One region of the Neobacillus sp. YIM B06451 genome, then DNA from elsewhere that is predicted to be linked to it. Evidence: riboswitches for the same ligand, from Rfam matches in the RefSeq annotation. Region 1 holds a riboswitch; each other region holds the start of a gene.
What was found. Region 1 has a riboswitch for S-adenosylmethionine ahead of RB160_RS16385 (methionine ABC transporter ATP-binding protein). Riboswitches for the same ligand answer to the same signal wherever they lie in the genome.
Positions count from the first base shown of each region.

Region 2: another riboswitch for S-adenosylmethionine. It lies ahead of metK (methionine adenosyltransferase); the one in region 1 lies ahead of RB160_RS16385 (methionine ABC transporter ATP-binding protein).
Region 3: another riboswitch for S-adenosylmethionine. It lies ahead of fbpA (Fur-regulated basic protein FbpA); the one in region 1 lies ahead of RB160_RS16385 (methionine ABC transporter ATP-binding protein).

Region 1 is NZ_JAVFKJ010000011.1:1,124-7,449, reverse strand. Features, by position in the region: gene RB160_RS16390 (acetamidase/formamidase family protein) at 123-1,433, shown strand; SAM riboswitch class I at 1,708-1,806, shown strand; SAM riboswitch class I at 1,888-1,987, shown strand; gene RB160_RS16385 (methionine ABC transporter ATP-binding protein) at 2,170-3,204, shown strand; gene RB160_RS16380 (methionine ABC transporter permease) at 3,194-3,844, shown strand; gene RB160_RS16375 (MetQ/NlpA family ABC transporter substrate-binding protein) at 3,863-4,696, shown strand; gene RB160_RS16370 (M20 family metallopeptidase) at 5,021-6,235, shown strand.
Region 2 is NZ_JAVFKJ010000007.1:167,184-173,509, forward strand. Features, by position in the region: gene metK (methionine adenosyltransferase) at 1-775, opposite strand, end outside; SAM riboswitch class I at 997-1,113, opposite strand; gene RB160_RS13935 (thiol-disulfide oxidoreductase DCC family protein) at 1,228-1,602, opposite strand; gene pckA (phosphoenolpyruvate carboxykinase (ATP)) at 1,730-3,316, shown strand; gene RB160_RS13945 (DUF2584 domain-containing protein) at 3,919-4,161, opposite strand; gene RB160_RS13950 (alpha/beta hydrolase family protein) at 4,199-4,990, opposite strand; gene RB160_RS13955 (ABC transporter substrate-binding protein) at 5,150-6,103, shown strand; gene RB160_RS13960 (ABC transporter ATP-binding protein) at 6,126-6,326, shown strand, end outside.
Region 3 is NZ_JAVFKJ010000018.1:68,085-74,410, reverse strand. Features, by position in the region: gene RB160_RS21435 (hypothetical protein) at 1-682, shown strand, start outside; gene RB160_RS21430 (iron-sulfur cluster assembly accessory protein) at 716-1,015, shown strand; SAM riboswitch class I at 1,107-1,208, shown strand; SAM riboswitch class I at 1,272-1,371, shown strand; gene fbpA (Fur-regulated basic protein FbpA) at 1,452-1,619, shown strand; gene RB160_RS21420 (hypothetical protein) at 1,642-1,923, opposite strand; gene RB160_RS21415 (ArsB/NhaD family transporter) at 1,936-3,216, opposite strand; gene RB160_RS21410 (putative bifunctional diguanylate cyclase/phosphodiesterase) at 3,602-5,725, shown strand; gene RB160_RS21405 (hypothetical protein) at 5,984-6,304, shown strand.

The DNA of each region.
Region 1 (6,326 bases):
AGTAAGGCCATTTATTAATTTGGCGAATCGAACAGGGCAGTCCGCTAATCCAAAAATTGGTCTTCTGGCGCATTCGTTCTCTATAATGAAGGTGGTTGGATATTTTTTGAGGAGGGGTTGTTATGTTGAAGGAAGCTCGTCAGACCGTCTTTGTAAATGAGTTCACGAATGGCATTTTGGATCCCGGGGAAGATATGTTGGGTCCTTTGAAAAATGGAGGCCATATTGTGGCGAATACGGCACCAGGCTGCTGGGGGCCGATGATCACCCCCTGCTTGAGAGGCGGGCATGAGGTGACAAAGCCCGTCTATGTCGAGGGCGCGGAAGTCGGTGATGCGATTGCGATCCGCATCAAGTCCATCGATGTCACATCGATGGGCACATCATCGGGAAATGACTCGCCAGTCGAGGGAAGATTTATCGGCGATCCGTTTGTCGCAGTGAAATGCCCGGGCTGTGGAACGCTTTATCCCGACACGAAAGTCGTTGGGTCAGGCCCGGAGTCAGTAAGGTGCGCGAATTGCGATACCGATGTTACACCGTTCATTTTTACACATGGCTACACGATTGCGTTCGATTCTGAGCGAAAAGTAGGCATTACGCTTGATAAGGCCGCGGCTGAAGAAGCGGCAGCACAGGGCAGGAGTTTCATGAACACACCTGAAAATTCAGTGCAAAATCCGATTGTCGCATTCGCTCCACATGATATGGTCGGCACCGTTGCCAGACTTCGCCCGTTCCTCGGCCAGCTCGGAACGACCCCGGCGCGACGGATGCCGGATTCACATAATGCGGGTGATTTCGGGCAATTCCTCGTGGAGGCCCCGCATGAATACAGCATCTCCCGCGAACAATTGGAGGACCGGACTGATGGCCACATGGACATTAACAGGGTTCGCGAAGGCGCCGTCCTGATTTGTCCTGTGAAAGTTGAGGGCGGCGGAGTTTACATTGGCGACATGCATGCGATGCAGGGGGATGGTGAAATCGCCGGCCATACCGCCGATGTTGCAGGAATCGTAACGCTCCAGGCCATTGTCATCAAAGGATTGAAGATAGATGGCCCGATTTTGCTGCCAGTTCCGGAAGACCTCCCCTACCTTGCGAAACCGATTACGAAAAAAGAAAAAGAATCCGCCATGTCACTTGCAAGGCAATGGGGAGTTAACAAGCTGGAGGAATCACTGCCAATCTCATTCATCGGGACCGGGGCCAACCTTAATGACGCCACCGCAAATGGGCTTGAACGCGCGGCGAAAGCTCTAGGAATCACTGTCCCTGAAGTGATGAACCGGGCCACCATCACCGGCTCAATCGAAATCGGCCGCCACCCGGGCGTCGTCACCGTTACCTTCCTCGCACCCGTAAAATACTTGGAAAGGCTCAATCTCGCCCATTTAATCAAAGACCACTATCGAAGCATCCTCGAATAAAAGGGGTAAGCTGCCTGGCACCATGGCGAACGTTTTTTTGTCCTTGTTTGTGCCAAGTACCGTGGTTGGACTTATTGTCCCTTTTTGGGGCCTAGAAGCGCGGCTGGACTACTATTGTCCCGGTTGGATGCCCGTTACTTTGGCTGGACTTATAATGTCCCAGCTGGGGGTCCGGCACATTGCAAAAACATTAAATTTTTTTTAAGTGTTTGACATTTTTGTTTTTAAGGGTTACAGTAGGACACAGGAAATTTCGAAAAGCGAATATGTTACCTTCTTATCAAGAGAGGTTGAGGGACTGGCCCTATGACACCTCGGCAGCGGACATATTAGTCTGTGCCAAATCCAGCAAGCGCGGCTTGATAGATAAGAAGAGGCGAACTTGATCAATTCTGTCCTCTTCTTTGTGAAGAGGCTTTTTATTTTCCTAAAAACATCACCCTATACGATTTCATTCTTATCCAGAGAGGTTGAGGGACTGGCCCTATGACGCCTCGGCAGCGGACATGTTTGTCTGTGCCAATTCCAGCAAGCGAAAGCTTGGGAGATAAGAAGAGACCTTGGTTGCTTTTGTCCAAGTGTGCCCTCTTCTGTCTCGCCGGAAGAGGGCTTTTTTATTTTCCAAAACGGGGTGCGTGGAAGACTGGGTGGATAACCCTCGGAGTGCGTTGGCGCAAAGCATTTTTTCCCAAAAGAAAAAAAACAAACATACATTTTGTGACAAGGAGGCAGGCAGATGATTGAGTTTCAGCAGGTGCGGAAGGTTTATGGCGAGGGCAGCGGGAATCAGGTTGCCGCGCTTGACGGGATTGATTTGAAGGTGAATACGGGCGAGATTTTCGGGGTGATCGGCTTCAGCGGTGCGGGAAAGAGTTCTCTGATCCGCTGTGTGAATTTGCTTGAGCGGCCGACTTCAGGCAAGGTGATTGTCGATGGGAATGACCTTACTGCCCTTTCGGCAAAGGAAGTCCGGGAGGTAAAGAGGAATATCGGGATGGTTTTCCAGCATTTCAATCTCCTTAATTCGAAGACGGTGTTCGCGAATGTGGCGATGCCACTTGTTCTCGCGAATACGCCGAGTAATAAAATCAGGAACCGGGTTTACGAGCTGCTTGAGTTTGTCGGGCTTGCCGATAAGGCGGACAGTTACCCGGATCAGCTTTCGGGCGGGCAAAAGCAGCGGATTGGGATTGCGCGCGCTTTGGCGACACAGCCGTCGATCCTGCTGTGCGATGAGGCGACTTCGGCACTTGACCCGCAGACGACAAGCTCGATTCTTCAGCTTTTGAAAAAGATTAACAAGGAGTATAACATCACAATCTTGATGATCACGCACGAGATGTCGGTCATTAGGGAAATCTGCGATCGGGTGGCGGTCATTGAGGCGGGGAAAATCATCGAACAGGGTTCAGTATTCGAAGTGTTCTCGGCACCAAAAACGGAGACTGCGAGGAATTTCGTGAGCTCGGTTATGAATGATCGCATTCCAGATTCGGTCAAGAAGCTAATTGAGCAAAACGCTGGGCTGCAAAAGGTGTACCGAATAAATTTTGTCGGCGAGTCGGCCGGCCAGCCGCTCCTGTCCCAGCTTGCGAAAAAGTTCGACCTTGATGTGAACGTGCTGTTCGGGAATATTACCGAGCTGCAGGGGACGCCGTTCGGCAACCTTATTGTCGAGTTCCAAGGAACCGAGAAGGAAATCATCCGTGCCCTCAACTTTATTCATCAGCAGAATGTCAACATAAAGGAAGTGAAAGCACATGCTAGTTAATTCGGACCAAATCATAGAGGCACTCATCGAAACGTTGCAGATGGTGGGATTTTCGCTTGTTTTCTCGGCTTTACTTGGCATCCCGCTTGGAATCGCGCTCGTTGTCACCCGGAAAGGGCATTTGCTTGAGAATGCACCTGTCTTTAATGTTCTAAATGGCACGATCAACGTTTTGCGCTCAATTCCATTTATCATTTTGCTAGTTGCAATCATTCCAATTACAAGATTCATTGTCGGTACGTCAATCGGAACGGCGGCAGCGATTGTCCCGCTCGTTTTCTACGCCGGTCCATATATTGCAAGGCTGGTAGAAAATTCGCTTCTTGAAGTCGACCCCGGGGTCATTGAGGCGGCACAGGCAATGGGTGCCTCCCCATGGCAAATTGTGTTCAGGTTTATTTTACCGGAAGCATTGAGCTCCCTCATCCTTGCCTTCACGATCGCGACAATCGGTCTGATCGGAGCCTCGGCAATGGCGGGCGCGATTGGCGGCGGAGGCCTTGGCGACCTGGCCATTACATACGGCTACCAGAGGTTTGATACGAAAACAATGCTGATTACAGTCGGAATTTTGATCGTGATGGTCCAAGGCTTGCAATCAGCAGGAAATTTAGCAGCAAAGAAAATCAGAAGACGATAATCAGGAGGAATTTTACCAATGAAAAAAATCACATTAGCAATCCTTGTTCTTGTCCTTGCAGTGTTCAGCGCGGCATGCTCAAACTCTTCATCCGCAAAGGGAGAAAAAACGGTAAAAGTGAAACTTGGAGTGAGCGGCACGGATCACCGTGTATGGGATTTCGTGGCGGAAAAGGCGAAGAAGGAAGGCATCGAGGTTGAAATCGTCACGTTCTCGGATTATGTCCAGCCGAACCTGGCGCTTGCTGAAGGTGAATTGGATGCGAACTCGTTCCAGACCGTTTCGTATTTCGACGCGTTCATCAAGGAACATAAGCTTGACCTTGTGCCAATCGCGACAACACAAATTGCTCCGATGGGGATTTATTCGAAAAAGTACAAAGATGTAAATGATATTCCAAAAGGCGGCAAAATTGCGCTTGCCAACGAAGCAACAAACATGGGACGGGGCCTTCTCCTTCTCCAGGAAGCGGGATTGATCAAGCTTGAGGAAGGTTTTGACGGCATTGGCTCCCTTGATAAAATTGTTGCAAATCCAAAGAAACTCGAGCTTGTTCCAATGATTGCCGGCCAGACGCCACGGGTTATGCCGGATGTGGCCGCTTCGATCATCAATAACGGGGTCGCCGTTGATGCAGGCCTGACGCCTCGTGAGGACGCAATCTTCCTTGAAAGCGAAACCGCTACCCCATACATCAACATCATCGCGGTCCGTGAAGAAGACAAAGACAACAAAACCCTAAAAAGACTTGCTGAACTGTACCAGGAAGACGATGTAAAAGAATTCATCGAAAAAGAATACAAAGGCAACTCCATTCCAACCTTCGTCCCACTCAGCAACATTGGGTGGTAAGTGAAGCTGGGGACTGCACCTTTCCTACATTCGGTTTTTGAAAGGATATGTATATACTCTTCGGAACCTTGCGGTTGATTTCCGCTCCGGGCACACGCTTTCCGCGGGGCGTCAGTGGAGCCTCCTCGGCGCATGCGCCTGTGGGGTCTCCACCTTGCCGCTGCATCCCGCAGGAGTCGGTGCCCTTCGCTCCAATCAACTTACATGAAATCTAAAAAAGTTATGTCATCCTTATTCCCACTGATAGATAATCTGTTGATTTAGCCGAATGGGAGGAATGGTCTCCTTTCTTCCCTCAATTTATAGAATAAGGAGGAAGGTAAAATGGCAGCACCGGCAAAATCGATAACCGATTTGAAAAATGCAATCATTGAAAACATCGAGAAAAAGCGGGACATCTACATTGCGACAAGCCAGGCAATTCATGCCCGACCGGAAATCGGCAATCAGGAGTTTTTCGCTTCCTCCCAACTGGTTAAACTTTTGCAAGAGGAAGACTTTGAAGTCGAAAAAGCAGTGGCCGGCCATGAAACTTCCTTCCTGGCACGTAAGAAATCAGCCAAGCCCGGCCCTTCGATTGCGTTCCTAGCGGAGTATGACGCCCTGCCTGGCCTGGGCCATGCCTGCGGCCACAATATCATTGGCACAACGAGTGTAGCAGCGGCGATTGCCCTGAGTAAGGTTATTGATGAAACTGGCGGGGAAGCGGTCGTTTTCGGTACCCCTGCTGAAGAAGGGGGCCCGAATGGCAGCGCGAAAGCAAGCTTCGTTAAACATGGGCTTGTCAAAGGGATTGATGCTGCGCTAATGATTCATCCGTACGGTGAAACGAGGCTCTCGTCTACTTCACTTGCGGTTGACCCGCTTGATTTCGAATTCTTCGGTAAACCTGCACACGCTGCCGTGTCTCCACATGAAGGGATTAACGCACTTGATGCAGTCATTCAGCTGTTTAACGGAATTAACGCCCTCCGCCAGCAGCTAACCGATGATGTACGCATCCACGGCATTATCACCCACGGAGGCGATGCACCAAACATCATACCGGAATACGCGAAAGCGCGCTTCTACATTCGTGCGGCAACGAGGAGCGGCTTGAACGAAGTGACCCGGCGAGTGAAAGCTATTGCTGAAGGCGCCGCACTAGCAACCGGAGCAAGGCTGAACGTCATCGCTTTCCAAAACGAAGTTGACAATCTTCTATTAAATAAGAAGTTCGATGCCGTGTTCAAGGAAGTGATCGAGGAACTTGGCGAAACCGTTGCTTCAGGTGGCCGCTCCGGGCTCGCTTCAACTGACGCCGGCAATATCAGCCATGTTGTCCCAAGCATTCATCCTTATATAAAAATCGGCCCGGCCGATCTTGTCGCCCATACGGTCGAATTCCGCGAAGCAGCCGCTTCCCCGCAAGGAGACCAGGCGATAATCACCGGAGCGAAGGGGCTTGCCCTTACAGCTTTGAGGCTCGTAACCGACCCGGAAGTGCTTGCTGCTATTAAGGATGAGTTTACTGAGAGGCAAGCGGCTGAAGCGAGATAGAATTTTTAAAAAGCAGGGGAACTCTCCCCTGCTCTTTTTTGGTGTGCAATGGAGCAGGCGGACTCTCACCGTTTCATCCGAAAACTTGAAT
Region 2 (6,326 bases), on a different contig from region 1:
GGCCGGTTAGCCCGGCATCGCCTTGAGGGCCGCCGATAACGAAGCGCCCAGTCGGGTTGATGAAGTATTTTGTCTTTTCGTCAATAAGATCATGTGGAACTACAGGGCCGATAACATGCTTTTTAAGGTCGCTCTGGATCTGTTCCAGGGTCGCCTCAGGACCATGCTGCGTTGAAATAACAATTGTATCAATCCGCACTGGATTGTTGTTTTCATCATATTCAACCGTTACCTGCGTTTTTCCATCCGGGCGCAAGTATGGAAGTGTTTCATCCTTGCGAACTTCCGTCAGCCTGCGGGAAAGCTTGTGTGCAAGCGAGATTGGAAGCGGCATGAGCTCTTCTGTTTCATTGCAGGCAAACCCGAACATAAGTCCCTGGTCCCCCGCACCGATTGCTTCAATCTCCGCGTCGGACATGCTGCCTTCACGTGCTTCAAGCGCCTGGTCAACCCCCATGGCGATATCGGCTGATTGCTCGTCAATGGATGTTAGTACAGCGCACGTATCGGCATCAAAGCCATATTTCGCACGTGTATATCCGATTTCACGGATTGTGTCACGGACGATTTTTGGGATATCAACATAAGTTGACGTTGTAATTTCACCCGCTACGAGGACAAGGCCTGTTGTAACGGAAGTTTCTGCAGCGACGCGGGCGTTTGCGTCTTGTGCCAGGATCGCATCTAAAATCGAATCCGAAATCTGGTCGCAGATCTTGTCTGGATGGCCTTCAGTCACTGATTCAGACGTGAACAAACGGCGTTTTGATGGCATCTGGATTCCTCCTGTATCTTCTTTATAATGAGGTCAGCTGCATGGATTTTTTCCGGCCTGCCTAGCAACCTCGGTTTCACGGTACTCATTTCCCTAAGTAGTATGAAGTAAACCTGGGGGTTTTATGAATCCCCCGCTCCTAAAGATGCTGATTTGTAAGGCTGCAAATAAAAAACCTTCCCTTTTGAGGAAAGGTTGCATTGAGATGTTTGCGCCTTTCACTCTTATCGTTCAAGGCAATCGCCTTGCATCAGGTTTGGCACCTTTTCCGAGAAAGATTCCTCAGGCAGGTTGCCGGGCTTCATAGGGCCTGTCCCTCCACCGGCTCAGGATAAGAGAGTATCCGTTCAAGGTAAAATCATACCACACTGTTGATGCATGTCAATGATTTTCACGAGAAAAAAATCTTCTAGAACCATCTATTTTTCGTAGGATTTTTCATAACAAAACCATTAAATTGAACAGCTTCCATCCTCACACATTTCACCCATCCATTTAAACCTGTTCCTGGCTATCCAATTGTAGATCGGAATACCAGCCTTTACGGCAAACGGAAGGTAGAGGAGCAGTGCAGGCAAGAAAGTAACAGGGAATTGAAGCAGCATTTTCCTGACCGCAAAAAATCCTTTGTAAATCCTGCCGTTCCCATCAATCACGTGAAGCTCCCTGCGAAGGTCGATTGCCCGGAAAGCTGGCTTGCGGCCTTCTTTCTCATATTCCTGAAGAGAAAGCCATTTTACCCGGCCAAGCCAATCCAGCTTTTCTGATTTCGCCTTCGACTTATTGCACAGGACACAGTTCCCGTCATACAGCGCCAGCAGCTCCATTTATAATCCCTCCAAAATTAATTATAAAAAAAAGAGGTTATTAGTATAGACCAATTAGCTAAATGTGCTATACTATTCGTGAGAAAAAAAGCTCTTAACAAACAATAGGCAAAGGGGAAATCATTAAATGTTTGGTGTGCATAATCCAGAAACTCCATTCAAACTGCTGAATGAGGAAAACCTTCTAGTCCAGCTTTCCGTTCCAGAACTGGTTGAAAAAGTGTTGAGACGTGGAGAAGGGCTGCTGACATCAACCGGGGCAATCAGTGTTTCGACCGGTAAATATACAGGCCGTTCTCCAGAAGATAAGTTTATTGTCGAAGAAAAGTCCAGCAGGAGCAAAATTGATTGGGGCACGATTAATCAGCCCATTTCGGAAAAAGCCTTCTCCAACCTCTATAATAAAGTAATTGATTATTTAAAACAAAAAAATGAAATTTTTGTGTTTAATGGATTTGCAGGCGCGGATAAAAAATACAGGCTACCGATTCAGGTAATCAACGAATACGCCTGGCACAACCTTTTTGCACACCAGTTGTTCATTCGTCCCGAGGAATCCGAGCTGGCCGGCCATAATCCGGAATTCTCGATTATCTCCGTCCCTGGCTTCAAGGCAGACCCGGAAGTGGATGGAACCAATTCGGAAACGTTCATTATCATTTCTTTTGAAAAGCGGATCGTTCTGATTGGCGGAACGGAATATGCAGGGGAAATGAAGAAATCCATTTTTTCCGTCATGAACTATCTGTTGCCCGAGGCTGGAATCATGCCTATGCACTGTTCGGCCAATGTTGGGATCGAAGGCGATGTAGCCTTGTTCTTCGGCTTGTCAGGCACAGGCAAAACAACCCTGTCCGCTGATGCGAATCGCCGCCTGATTGGTGACGACGAGCATGGCTGGTCTGCGAACGGCGTCTTCAATATTGAGGGTGGCTGCTATGCAAAAACAATCAACCTCAGCCGTGAAAAGGAACCGCAAATCTTTGATGCAATCTGCTTTGGGGCTGTTCTTGAAAACGTTGTTGTCGAAACGGACACCCGGGTCGCCGACTATGATGATGGTTCGCTGACCGAAAATACGCGGGCCGCTTATCCGCTTGAAGCGATCAAGAACATCGTTTCGCCTAGCGTCGCTGGCCATCCGAACACAATCGTATTCCTGACAGCCGATGCTTTCGGGGTCTTGCCGCCAATTTCAAAGCTTACAAAGGAACAGGCCATGTACCATTTCCTTAGCGGATATACGTCCAAGTTGGCTGGCACTGAGCGCGGCATCACTTCGCCGCAAGCAACGTTCTCCACTTGCTTCGGCGCGCCATTCCTGCCACTGCCGGCAAACCGCTATGCGGAAATGCTCGGTGAAAAAATCCTTGAGCACAATGCGCAGGTATTCCTTGTCAACACTGGCTGGACCGGTGGTGAATACGGAACGGGCAGCCGGATGAAACTGGCATATACTCGCTCGATGGTCCAAGCGGCCCTCGAAGGAGAGCTGAGCAACATTGAAACGGTCCAGGACGAAATTTTCGGCCTGCATGTTCCGCTCCATGTCCCAGGAGTTCCTGATGAAGTCCTGCAGCCTGAAAAAACCTGGGCGAATCCTGAAGCCTACCGTGTAAAAGCAATAGAACTTGCCGAAAAATTCCGCAGCAACTTTAAAAAGTTTTCCAACGTTTCTTCGGAAATCGCAGAAAAAGGCGGACCGATTATTTAATAAGGTATTGTGGGCAGTTTGTTGATAAGTTAGGATAAATAAAGCACGAGAGGGAAACGCAGCGGTTTCCCTCTCGTGCTTTTGTTATTTTTAGTTTTTGTGACAACTAAACAGGATTTTGACTGCTTGTTGTCACAAATCAGGGGGGGGGCGTGACAGCTATTCGGAAATTTGCCCTTCGGTTGTCACGAATCAGAGGCTGTCGTGACATCTAAATTGAAATCTGCCCTTCGGTTGTCACGAATCAGAGGCTGTCGTGACAGCTTTTCGGAATTTTGCCCTTCGGTTGTCACGAATCAAAGGTTTTCGTGACAGCTAAACAGGATTTTGCCCCTCGGATGTCACGAATCAAAGGTTTTCGTGACATCTAAATTGAGATCTGCCCCTCGGTTGTCACGATTCAAAGGTGTTCGTGACATCTAAATGCGAAATCTGCCCCTCGGTTGTCACGAATCAAAGGTTTTCGTGACATCTAAATTGAAATCTGCCCCTCGGTTGTCACGAATCAAAGGTTTTCGTGACATCTAAACCCGGCACGCCGCCGGGAGCCAATCATTTACCTCTGGTTGGTCTTCAACACATTCAAAGCTTGTTCATACAAATCAATTCGGTGAACTAAGTGAAATGAGCTCATAAGTAATCCGGGTCTTTCCGCCTTCGAGTTCGACCTTCTTGATTTTAGCCGTTCCGCTCGAATCCGCTTCGATCGTGCGCCGGATATCAACCGGTACATCGATTGGATAGAGGCGGTAGCCTTCTTTTTCCAAAAGGAATAGATTTTCCTCGAGCCTTTGCTCCCTGCCCTTGGTAATAATCATCGTATTCAACTCAAGTGGCATTCCCATTCACTGACCCTCCTCGTATGACCTTTCTCCTATCATATCATTTGCGGCTATGGCTTTTCATCCACTTCGCTAAGTCCCCGACAACTTTCCTGTTGACCCCTGGCGGGAAGAAATGGTTGAATTCACCAAAGTACCAGCTTTCAACCGGTTTGCCCAGCTCCTTCAGCCTTTTTTCCAAACGGTAGGCATGCTCCGCGGACACGTTGCCATCCTGTACCCCGTGGATAATCATGACTGGCACCTCAAGAAGTTCCAGTCTATAAAGCGGTGTCCTGTATTGGTATCTCTCAGGATATTTCAAAGGCGTGCCCCCGATTACCCGCTTCATCATCCTCCGCAAATCCTTCCGTTCCACATAGGTAAGCGACATATCGCTAACCCCTCCCCATGTAGCCAATGAAGCGGCTTCCGGGAATTCAAGCGCTGTTAAAAGGGCCATAACCCCTCCCCGCGAAAACCCGAAAATATGAATATCCCGTACAGATGGCAGCGACTTCAAAAGCTTATACGCAGAAAACGCGTCCTGCCTGTCCTCGCCCGCAAAATCCTCATCTCCCTCGCCCCCTTGGTTACCACGGTAAAACGGCGCGAAGACCGTAAATCCTTCAGATGCGAATTGGGCGATCCTGGCCGGGCGTACCTTTCCGACATTTTTAATGCCGCCCCTTAAATAGAGGAAACCATCCTCCGGTTCGTAGCCCAATGGCTTAGCCAGCATCCCTTTTACTTTCAGGCCACCGGAATAATAGGTAACAAGTGACAGGGCGACATCCGGATTGGGTGAAGGGAACCGCTGCTCCGTAATGATTTTTCCATCCTCTAATTCCATCCGAATCACTCCATCCAATTATTTTTCCAATATGGGCATACACACAATCACGCCCGTTTCATACGATATCACAAGAGCAAACAGCCCAATTATTTTTACCCAGGAGGTATTTGCATGAGAAAAACGTTCAGGGCCGCCCTGATGATGCTTGCATGCGCAATGCTGATTCTTTCCGCGTGCCAGGAAAAGCCACAGGAAAAGAAGCTAGAAAAAGTTCGTGTCGCAGAGGTGACAAGATCGATTTTCTACACGCCGGAATATGTAGCCCTCGCGAAGGGTTTCTTTAAGGACGAAGGGCTCGATGTCAACCTGACCACAACGTGGGGCGGCGATAAAACGATGACCACGCTTCTCTCCGGCGGTGCAGACATCGCCCTGGTCGGATCCGAGACATCGATTTACGTTCATGCGCAAGGCTCAAACGACCCTGTCATCAATTTTGCCCAACTCACCCAGACAGACGGCACCTTCCTCGTCTCCCGTGAAAAAATCGATAACTTTACCTGGGATATGCTGAAAGGCAAAACTTTCCTCGGCCAGCGAAAAGGCGGGATGCCGCAAATGGCAGGCGAATTCGTCCTGAAAAAACATGGGATTGATCCGCACAAGGATTTAAAGCTTATCCAAAACATCGACTTCGCGAACATTCCCAACGCATTTGCCGGCGGAACTGGCGAATTCGTCCAGTTATTCGAACCGACGGCAAGCATTTTTGAAAAAGAAGGAAAAGGGCATATTGTCGCATCGTTTGGAACTGAATCCGGACACCTACCCTATACCACATTCATGGCGAAAGAAAGCTATATGAAAAAAAATCCGGCGATAATAACTAAATTCACGAAAGCAATTTATAAAGCTCAGCAATGGGTCGCTGAAACAGATTCAAAGGAGATCGCCAAAGCGATTGAGGCCTATTTTGAAGATACCGATCCTGGCATCATCGAAACCGTTGTCGAGCGCTACAAAAGCCAGGGATCATTCGCAACCGACCCGATCCTGGATGAAGACGAATGGAACAATCTCCAGGACATTATGGATGAAGCGGGCGAACTTCCGCAGCGGATTGACCATAAAACACTTGTAAATACGGAAATTGCTGAAAAAGTAAAATGATTGCCGCAAAGGAGGCCGTTTCATGAGTTTCCTGACGATTGAAGGAATCTACCACACTTATTTCACGAAAGATATGGCAGTAACGGCCCTCTCCGGTATCGGGCTTTCCGTTGAGGAAGGGGAATTCATTACCTTCCTCGGCCCGAGCGGCTGCGGCAAAACGACACTCCTTTCCATCATCGCCGGATTGGTCGAACCAACGGGTGGGCGGGTGCACATAGGA
Region 3 (6,326 bases), on a different contig from region 1:
GATTACATACTTGGCTGGTTGGGAAAAATCAGATACTGAGCAATTTATGTTTGATAAGGCGGACAGGTTCCGCATTTTCCGCCGGAAGGGTGAACCGGTCCTGCAGTTGGCTGAAGATGACAAAGGAAATTGGTACTTTATGACCTTTTTTACTTCGAAAAGTTTATCGGGCCTGAAATGGGCAAGGCAAACAGCCAGGCCCGCATATGTTGAAGATGGGACAACCCTCCCGCTTGTCAGCCTGCTAGAGGAGGAAGGACTACGGCCAAAGGATGAAGGATTTGATAAGGCGTATGCCCACACAAGTATACTGGTGGATAACCTTCGTAGCTTTTCCGCGGAAAAACAGGCCCGACTTGCGAATGCGGATGGCGAGGACGATCCAACGGTAGTCGGGAACATCCATTTTGTGAAGAATACTTTTAAAGGGAAAGAAACGCGGTACATCGCAGGAGCGGAAACGCGTTCGTTTGCGACTGCGACCGAAAATGAGCCGTATTTCAGGGATATCCATCTTAAAACGAATGCATTCCTTTACCTCCTGTATTTCGTTTACTTCCAGGAAAACAATCAACTGCCGTCAAAACAAATGGTTCCAAGGCTTCTAGCCAATTTATGGGCATCCAAACAAGCGTTGAACACGGGCTGGAATCATACTTTGTTTGAAACTGAACAGCTATAAAAATTAAATTTCTCGTAAAAGGAGCTGCCGAAAATGAAAGTGAAAATTAACCGTAATGCCGCAAAAGTACTAAAGGAGATGCTTAAAACCGCCAAAGAAGGCCAAATGTTCCGGGTCATCATCACACATATGCACGGAGATCATGCCCACTATGACCTAGTCCTTGATACGCCCAAGGAGCATGATGAAGTCGTTAAAACAGACAAGGATATCGACATCATCCTCGATTCGCGCGAGGAATATTTGGATGGGGTCTGGATCCAATATTTTTACGTCCCACGCGAGGAGTTTGTAATCACGAATCCTTCCAAAGGCGGCCACCATCATCATTAAGTACGGGCGAAACGCACTTCTTTCGCCCTCTGGTTGAAAAAGGGGTTTGACTTTCCAACTGCAATACGCTAAAGTAAATGAAATTGTATATTTCTTATCAAGAGAGGTGGAGGGAACGGCCCTTTGAAGCCTCGGCAACAGGCCTTTATGGTACTGTGCCAATTCCTTCGGGCAAGCGCCTGAAAGATAAGAAGAGAACGGATGCCGCCCTCTTTTTATCGAAAAGGGTTTTTTTAATACCCAAAATTGAATACCGTTCTTATCAAGAGAGGTGGAGGGAATGGCCCTTTGAAGCCTCGGCAGCAGGCCCAACGGCACTGTGCCAATTCCAGCAGGGAATCCCTGAAAGATAAGGAGAGCAACGCAAATAAACCAGCAACCTCTTCCTTACCGGAAGAGGTATTTTTATTAAAATTCAACGGAAAGGAGAAGAAAAGTGGCAAGAACATCAGAAATGATTGAGAAGAGGAAAGAAAAACTGATTGAAGAACTGCTTTCAAGGAATGTATACAAAACATCCGATCAACAGCATCTATACGACGCACCCCTACAAACCCTTGAACATGAATACATGCTTATATTAAAAAAAGAAGCCGGGCGCTAAAAATTAAAGCGTCCGGCTTTTCCTACTTCCACAACAGTGATACAAGCAATTTGTTTTTAAAAAGTTGGAGGAGAAATTCAGTATAGTATTCCTGCTTCAGGGAGACCTTTATCACTTTATCCAGGCTCGTATGGAAATAAGCATCCGTCAGGTCGTCATTTCCGTAAAAATAGTCGCGTACGGCGCTAAATTGTTTTTCGAGGGCATGGTCTGCAAATTTTAAGGTAAATTCCACGTCACTTTCACCTGGCATTTCAACGATTTCCAAACGGGTTCGATCATATGTGTAAACCAAATCCATCACTGGTTTCCTCCCTTATTGTAAATACCTGAAATAAACATAGACCGTGCAAATGGCTATTGTAAGCAACATGAGCGGGAAGGCGACGATAAGATATTTCACGAAGGAAATTGAATGTTTTTCTTTTGCGGCCATACCGGCGACAATGACGTTGGCACTCGCGCCAATCAAAGTTCCGTTTCCGCCAAGGCATGCGCCAAGAGCGAGGCTCCACCACAGCGGTTCCAGGTTGGTAATTCCCATTGAGCCCATGTCTTTGATCATGGGAATCATGGTGGCGACAAATGGAATATTGTCAATGAATGCGGATGCGATTGCGCTGACCCAAAGAATGAGCAGCGATGTCGCGGTCACATCCCCGCCGGTAAGTTCCATCGATTTTTCGGCTAGCATTGAAATAACCCCTGTTTCCATTAAGCCTCCGACAAGGACGAACAGGCCGATAAAGAAAAAGATTGTCAGCCATTCGACTTTTTTCATTGACTCCTCAAGGTAATGTTCCCCAGTCAGAAGGAGCAAAAGGAAAGCGCCAGCCAATGCAATCGTCGCGTTTTCAACTTGAATGAACTGGTGGACAAAAAAGCCTAAAATTGTTACAGCAAGAACAAATAGTGATTTCTTCAGCAAGACTGTATCAGTGATTTCCGCTTTTTCATCAAGGTTCATAATGCCTGCTTTAAGTTCTTCTGTAGTATGAAGTGATTTTCTGTAAAGGAAACCGAGGATTACGATATTAACAATTAAGGTGATAAACGCAATCGGCGCCAGGTTAACAATGAACGCTGAAAAGGTAAGTTCCTTGACGGCGCTTCCAATCATAATGTTCGGAGGATCTCCAATCAGTGTTGCGGTTCCCCCGATATTCGAGGCGATAATTTGCGTAATCAAATAGGGCATCGGATTCACTTTCAGCTGCCGTGTGATACTGAAGGTAACTGGAACAATCAGTAAAACGGTCGTCACGTTATCGAGGAAAGCAGAAGCCAGTGCGGTAATCAGCCCTAAAACAATAAGAAGCTTTAAAGGGTCACCTTTTACTTTCTTTGCCGACCAGATAGCTAAATAACGGAATAATCCGGTTTCAGCCGTGATTGCGACAATTAGCATCATCCCTGTCAACAGGCCAAGAGTGTTAAAGTCAATGTGATGAAGCGCTGATTCCTGATCGAGTATGCCCAGGAGGACCATGACGATGCCCCCTGCCATCGCGATGATTGTCCTGTGGATTTTCTCGGTCACGATAAATGCATAGGCAACCAGGAAAATTCCAATGGCAAGCAATGCTTGATTTGTCAAAATCGCCATCTCCCAATGTTGAAAGTGTAATGTAAACTTTTGAAATATTTAAAAAAAGCTTTTCTAAAATTATATTTAAATAAAGGGAAAAAAACAATAGTCGGAATAGTAGTCTGAAAAGGAACGATCAGTTTACTGATTTGTCCGGTGTTTGATTTAAGGCAGCATCCTCTTAAATGATGGAATCAGTAACCTTTAATCGACAACTTTATGAATTTTTGGGAAACAACAGGATTTGACAGCAACTGCCATTATAAAATATTGGTATCGGACTATTGTGGTTATTTCATTTCTACGGACAATGATATACCAACTTTGTCTTACAACGACAGTTCACTAGCAGGGAAGAAGCATCGAGGAGCTTTGAACTGGGAAGGATAGCGGGATGGAGACATTTGAGATAATCAAGTCGGATTACCTTGAACTACTGAAGCGTGTTGAAGAACTGGAAGAAAAGGAGCAGGACCTTTCAAAAAAACTCCGGATTAGCGAGTCTATGAACCTGAACATTCTAAATTCCCTTCCACTCAATATTTTTTTGGAGGACAGGGCAGGACGGACTTTATTTGCGAATGCTGAGGTTCTAAGAGTCCACGGCATGGAACTGGATGAATTGATTGGAAAGACGGTTTATGATTTTTTTCCGCGCCACATTGCAGAGATCAACAGAGCAAATGACCTTGAGGTATGGCGACAGCGGAGGCTGATTGCCGAGGAAGTACCTGTCGGATTTAAAGGCGAGGAAAGGGTCATGTATACCGGGAAAACAATCATCCAGACGGAATATGAAGATTATCTACTTGGATTTGGCTTGGATATAACCGATCGGGTAAAAATGGAACAGAAACTTAGGGAAAGTGAAGAAAAATTTAGGAATGTGGTCGACCAGGCGGCAGACTGTTTTTTTCTAATCGGGCTAAGCGGTGAAATTACAAATGTCAATGCGGCGACCATAGAGCTGCTTGGCTATAGCCGGGATGAATTACTGTCCAAGAATGCCGGGCATGTTTTTGGAATCCTTCCCGCTAAAATGAGTGAACTTCAGGCCAATCCGGATAAAAAACGTTCCTGCCATTTCGAGGACAGAATGGCTGACAGCAACGGGAGGGAGATTCCAATTGACATCAACTTCCGTCTTATCGATATTGGCGGGAAGCAAATGTTCCTCGCGCTTTGCAGGGATATCCGGGACAGGAAAGAATCAGAGGAGGCCATCAAGCACATGGCCTACAATGATGCTTTGACAGGCCTTCCAAACAGATGGTACCTCGAGTCGTTTTTAAAAGAATACTTCCATTGCGCCGCCCATAAAAAGCTTGGAGTCCTGCTGTTGGATTTGGACCATTTTAAAGTAATCAATGACAGCATGGGGCACCATGCCGGCGATAAATTGCTTAAGGAAGTCGCTGCAAGGCTTCGTACAGTATGTATTCAGGGAAATATTGTCGCCCGCTTTGGCGGTGACGAATTTGTTGTGCTTATGCCTGAATTGGAAGAGGACGAAGAAACCATCATCGCAAGCGAAAAAATTATCCAACTAATGAAACAGCCCTTCCAAATAAATGGGCGCCGGTTTATGGTCACGACAAGTATCGGGATCAGCATCAGCCCAAGGGATGGCTGTGAATTGAATATGTTGCTCAGGAATGCCGATTTGGCCATGTATAAGTCGAAGGAGAATGGGCGGAATTGCTATCGTCTATTTGATCCGACTATGGATGCGAGGGCAATGGAAAGATTGGAAACGGAAATAAAGCTTCGCCAAGCACTGGAAACGAAAAGCTTCATTTTGCATTACCAGCCAAAGCTTAATCTCCAATCAAGTGACGTTTATGGCTTTGAAGCGCTCGTCCGCTGGAAACGGGAAGAAAAAATCCTTTATCCCGGCGAGTTCATCGATATCGCGGAAGAAACGGGGCTTATCGTTCCGCTTGGGGAATGGGTTCTCCGTGAAGCTTGCAAGCAGTGCAAAGAGTGGCATAATCTTGGCTACGAACATCTTTCTATAAGCGTAAACTTGTCCCCGTTGCAATTCCGTAAACAGAACCTCGAAAAGCTGATCGGGGGGATCCTGGAAGAAACCGGACTGCCGCCGGACGCGCTGGAGCTGGAGCTTACCGAAGGAATGGTTATGCAAGATCCTGAAAGGGCTGCCGAAGTATTGTACAATCTAAAGTCGCTTGGTGTTACGATCGCGATTGATGATTTCGGGACAGGTTTTTCCTCGCTAAGCTATTTGAAGCATTTTCCGATTGATGTACTTAAAATAGATCGCTCTTTCATTATGAATCTTGAACGGAATACCACGGATGCCTCAATCGCTTCTGCCATTATAAATCTTGCGCATAGCCTCAGGCTGAAGGTAGTTGCGGAAGGGGTTGAAACAGCCGAGCAGCTCGGATTTCTTGAGAGCAGCACCTGTAATTATACCCAAGGATACTTTATAAGCAGGCCCTTGGAAGCCGATATGGCACTTTCCTTTTTAAAAAACACCCAATTACTTGTTTAATTGATAAAAAACTTTATTGATCGTTTATGGCATGCTCCATATTAAGGTTATTGGGGAAACTTCCTCAAAGCAGAATTTTGAAAACTTAATTAAGAAATAGTGAAAAGGAATGGGGTGGGGTTGCCTTTTAATTTTTTCTGCAAAACTGACAGAAATTCGACACAAACATATGAAGATTATGCGAATTTCCTGTTTAAAGGAAAACAACACGGCCGAGTTTTTTTATAATGGACCTATACAAACACGGAGGTGCAGGAAATGAATATCACTACAATAATTGAACTCGAGAATACGGAAGTTGAAAATATGGCCGGTGGCAAGCTTGTCTTTTCCGAAGAGCGAATTGATGAAAATATCGTGGAAACCTGTGTGGATTGCTTCCAGGAAAACGGAACGAAAGAAAAAATTGATACGGATGACGCCATGCAGCGAGTATTCAACCGTTTGAAGGTTGAAGGAATCATTCCTGAAGAAGTCGAGGAATTTTCATATGAAATGCCTGCCTGTGGCCAATTAAGAAAAAAGTCGGAGACGGCGATTGATATCCCGCAAAAAGTAATCCTATCCTTTATGAGCTAAATAATACCTATCTTTAATGAAT